2 regions of the Marinobacterium maritimum genome follow, and region 2 is predicted to be linked to the other one. Evidence: predicted binding sites of a transcription regulator. Region 2 holds the regulator's gene; the other holds the start of a gene.
The links. The regulator FliA, encoded in region 2, starts transcription of late flagellar genes. The targets are predictions, from matches to a motif close to CTAAAGTTNNNNNNNNNNCNGCCGATA.
Positions count from the first base shown of each region.

Region 1 (2,461 bases), 190 kb from region 2:
TGTTGGCACGGAACATCGGGAAGACGAAGTCACGCACGAACTCTTCGCGCAGATCTTCGATGTAGATTTCTTTGACGCCCAGGGCCTCAGCCTTGGCACGCGCAGGTTCAACTTCTTCACCCTGACCCAGGTCGGCAGTAAAGGTCACGACCTCACAGTTATAGGTGTCCTGCAACCAGCGTACGATTACAGAAGTATCCAGACCGCCTGAATACGCCAGGACGACCTTTTTAATATCGGACATGTTGCTGCTCCAGAAACAATTACCGGTCGATCACCGTGATCGACCGGCCGCTAAGATTCACTCGGCACAAGTGTAGATAATATATCAGAAAGCCGGTTGCCACTGAACTGCCATGCGCACTAGTCGCGCTCCAGGCGGATGGCGACACGGCGGTTGCGGGCGCGGTTATCGGCACTGGTATTGGGCACGACCGGATAGCGCTCACCGTGGTAACGGGTGGTGATCATCTCTTCCGGCACTCCTTGGCTGACCAGGTAGCGCGTAACCTCTTCGGCACGTTTTTTCGACAGGTCACGGTTAAGCAGGCGACGGCCGTAATTATCGGAATGACCATCCACATAGATCGACTTCACGCTGTCATCGGTTTTAACGTAGAGCGCGATCAGATCAAGGCGGTCACGGGTCGCATCAGACAAGCGCCAGGTTGCCGACGGAAAGAGCACGGCGGTACGCGCTACCTGGCGATAGTTCACCGGCAACAGTGTCGTCAGGCAGTTGAGGTAGTCATCATAAGCTGACTGGAAATTGGCGGCCGAGATACCGACCTCGACCGGCTCAGCGCTCTGGAACCAGTGTTCACTTGAAAAGGTCGGCGTCATGCCTCGATGCAGCGCCACCAGCATCTGGTTGGCGGCTTCACTGTTCAAAGCGATGCCGCCCTCAGGATCAATTTTGACGCGGGCGATACTGAATGGCGCCTCACCTGGCTGCCAGGGCGAAGCACGCGCCACCAGCAACACCTCGCCTTCCAGCTGATCCTTCTGTGTCGGCTGCAACTGGAAACGCAAGGATTCACCGGCTTCATGCTCGAACAGAGCGCGACCAAACGCTGGCACCTGCTGACTGAGGCGACAGAAAAAGCGCGAGTTTTCCATCTCCCACACCGATTCATCAATGGATGCCCGGAACACCACGGCCTGCGCCCACCCTGGCAATAACAGCAGCAGTAACAAGGCCAAACAGCGGGTGTTCAATATTGCATCTCCCATGATCAGTTGCAGATCCTTTAGCGGCTGGTCGAGCCTTGACTTGAGGCCGTTTTGACGCTGCTAACCAGACTGTTAGAATGCCTGCGGCCATTTACCACTTGCAAGTAAGGATTTTCGTGACTCACCGCCATAACGCCCCTCACCCGATGGCAGACCGCTTCCGCGGCTTTCTGCCCGTTGTCGTCGACGTCGAAACAGCCGGCTTCAATCCGCGAACTGATGCCCTGCTGGAGATCGCGGCTGTCACGCTCACCATGGATGAGAATGGCTACCTGATGGTTGACCAGAGTTACGATGCCAATGTCATCCCCTTCCCCGGCGCCAACCTGGAGCAATCCGCGCTCGATTTTACCGGCATCAACCCTGATGACCCGGCGCGCAATGCGGTCGCGGAGCAAGAAGCACTGGAAAAGATTTTCAAGCCAATCCGAAAATCAATCAAGTCCCATGGCTGCAAACGGGCCGTGCTCGTTGGCCATAACGCCGCGTTCGACCACAGTTTCGTCACCAATGCATCCGACCGCTGCAATATCAAGCGCAATCCTTTTCACCCGTTTTCAACATTCGACACCGTCTCCCTGGCTGGACTGGCCTATGGACAGACCGTGCTGGCCAAGGCCTGCGATCTGGCCGGTATCGAGTTTGACGGCAAACAGGCCCATTCAGCCCTTTATGACACCGTCAAGACGGCTGAACTCTTCTGCACCATCGTGAATCAGTGGAAAGATATGGGCGGCTGGGACATGCTGCTGGCAACACGTGACTGACGTTTGAATACGCATAAAAAAAACCGCGCCGGATAGCGCGGTTTTTTTTATGCCTGCAAACTGAGTTACAGCTTGTCGGACTCTTCAGCCAGGTACTTGGCAACACCTGTCGGAGATGCGTCCATACCTTTATCGCCCTTGTTCCAGCCAGCCGGGCACACTTCACCGTGCTCTTCATGGAACTGCAGAGCATCAACCAGGCGGATCAGCTCATCCATGTTACGGCCCAGCGGCAGGTCGTTAACGATCTGGGAACGAACAACACCGTCCTTATCGATCAGGAAAGCACCACGGAAAGCAACGCCACCTTCAGCTTCAACGTCGTAAGCCTGGCAGATTTCGTGTTTAACGTCGGCAACCAGGGTGTACTTGACCTGGCCGATACCGCCTTCGTTGACCGGAGTGTTACGCCATGCGTTATGAGTGAACTGAGAATCGATGGAAACACCGATCACCTCAAC
Region 1 is NZ_BAAAET010000002.1:358,765-361,225, reverse strand. Features, by position in the region: gene ABD013_RS08105 (argininosuccinate synthase) at 1-244, opposite strand, end outside; gene ABD013_RS08100 (flagellar protein MotY) at 364-1,218, opposite strand; gene rnt (ribonuclease T) at 1,380-2,000, shown strand; gene ABD013_RS08090 (peroxiredoxin) at 2,066-2,461, opposite strand, start outside.
Region 1: ABD013_RS08100 (flagellar protein MotY) is a predicted target of FliA. The motif match lies at 1,252-1,278, and genes of this name have one in related genera.

Region 2 (2,461 bases):
ACGGCTTCCAGGCTGCTCAACTGTTCAACCTTGGCCGCCATATCCATCAACTTGACCAGCTGACCTTCCACCTGGGTCACCAGCGTAATCACACGGCGTATCAACTGTCCGGTGATATCCTGCACGCCCTGAGACACCAGGATATCGGTCAATGTCGTGCGCAGCTCGGTAATGGTTTGTTCCGACTGGTTTTTTAGTTCACAGGTACGGTCATAGGTGCCGTTAAGGGCCTCAAAATCCCCCTCCAGCTGCCCTACCAGTAACAGCAACTCCTTGAAACGCTCACTCTGCTGGTCCAGCTTATCCACCAGACTCAGGGAACGGTCCACCCGGTCCATGGTCTCGTGTGCATTTTTTTCCGTCAGTTCAATAACATAACCCAGCCGATCAGAGGCATCACCGATCGCCGCCAGGCTTTCGTCCCCCTCGGCGGGCATCTTCTCGCCCATATCGCTGGAGAAGGCCTTGATCGCTTCGTGCAAGCCGCGCGTCAGATGACCGACTTCGTTGTAAAACACCTGGTGGCGGGCGAACTGAAGTTCATTGATCAACCCCATCGCCGCAGGCAGGTTGCCGGCTTCAAGCTCGGTCACCAGCGTACGGGCACGGTCACGCAGAAACTCGTCGAAGCCGTTGAAATCCACTTTACTGGCCGTTTGCGCTGCCATCGGAACCCTCCGCTAATGCTGTCAGCTTTCGATACGTTCAAAGATCTTGTCGATCTTTTCCTTCAGCACAGCAGCGGTAAAGGGTTTCACTACATAGCCGTTGACGCCGGCCTGAGCCGCCGCGATGATCTGCTCGCGCTTGGCTTCAGCGGTAACCATCAGCACCGGAATATGGGCCAAGGCTGCATCCGCACGCACCGTCTTGAGCAGGTCGATACCGGTCATTTCAGGCATGTTCCAGTCCGTAATCAGGAACTCCACATTGCCCTGCTTAAGGATCGGCAGCGCAGTCTTGCCGTCATCCGCTTCATCGACATTGGTAAACCCAAGGTCACGCAACAGATTCTTGATGATGCGCCTCATCGTAGAGAAATCATCTACTACAAGTATTTTGATGTCTTTCTTCAAGACACTTCCCCCAATTCAGAAAACATCTCCAAACGATACTCTGGCCAGCCGGTCATACGCTCAACACCAGTCCCGCAATCGCCCGCGAAGCCGAAGCGCCGCCTGGCTGTGGATCTGACTGACCCGCGACTCACTGACGCCCAGCACCTGGCCGATCTCCTTGAGATTCAGCTCTTCATCATAATACAGTGACAGCACCAGGCGCTCCCGTTCGGGCAGCGCACCGATCGCCCGCGCCAGCGCCTGCTTGAAACCGTCGCTTTCCAGCATCTGCCGCGGATCCGGCTCGGTCGAGGTAAACTGTTCCGTTGGCGCCTCGTCCGTCGCTTCAGTCAGTTGATCATAACTGAACAAGCGGCTGTCGACCGAGTCCTGCAGCAACGACTGGTATTCCGCGATACCGATACCCATTTCGGCCGCGACCTCGCTGTCGCTGGCATCCCGCCCGGTGCGATGTTCTACCTGCGCGATCGCCTCACTGATACGGCGACCATTACGATGCACCGAACGCGGCGTCCAGTCTCCCCGGCGCACCTCATCGATGATGGCACCGCGAATGCGAATCCCTGCATAGGTCTCGAAGCTGGCGCCCTTGCCGGCATCATAGCGGCTGGCGGCTTCCAGTAACCCCATCATGCCGGCCTGAATCAGATCATCCAGCACAACATGGCTGGGCAGGCGCGCCATCAGGTGATGCGCGATCCGTCGCACCAGCGGGGTATACTCCTGGATCAGCTCCTGACCTGATTTAAACTCCACTACGTTGTACATATATGCTTCTTTCAGGGTAGGCGCGCGCCCTGCACGAGCCGTTCAACAAAGAATTCCAGATGTCCTCTGGGGCTATTGCTAACCGGCCAGCTGTCGACCTTGTTGGCCAGCTGTCGATAGGCCAGCGCGGCCTTTTCCTTGGGTGCCGCCCTGAGCACAGCCCTTTGCTTTTGTACGGCTTTGCGAACCGATTCATCATAAGGTATTGAGCCAACGTATTGAAGCGTCACATCCAGAAATCTGTCTGTAACCGTCAACAGTTTATTGAACATGCTCCGTCCCTCGGTATCCGTTCTGACCATATTGGCCAGCACCCGGAACCTTGTCATCTGGTAATCCCGGTTCAGCAGCTTGATCAACGCATAGGCGTCGGTGATCGAGGTCGGCTCGTCACAGACTACCACCAGCACTTCCTGCGCAGCCCGAACAAAGCTGACCACCGAGTCGGAGATACCGGCGGCGGTATCGATCACCAGCACGTCCAGGTCATCAGCGATGTCGTTGAAGGCGTGGATCAGCTCGGCATGCTCATGCGCACTCAGCGCCGTCATCTCCTGAGTACCTGAAGCGGCCGGCACGATCCAGAAATTATCGCCTGCCGACACCATTACCTC
Region 2 is NZ_BAAAET010000002.1:173,644-176,104, reverse strand. Features, by position in the region: gene ABD013_RS07175 (protein phosphatase CheZ) at 1-668, opposite strand, end outside; gene cheY (chemotaxis response regulator CheY) at 690-1,076, opposite strand; gene ABD013_RS07165 (RNA polymerase sigma factor FliA) at 1,137-1,847, opposite strand; gene ABD013_RS07160 (MinD/ParA family protein) at 1,859-2,461, opposite strand, start outside.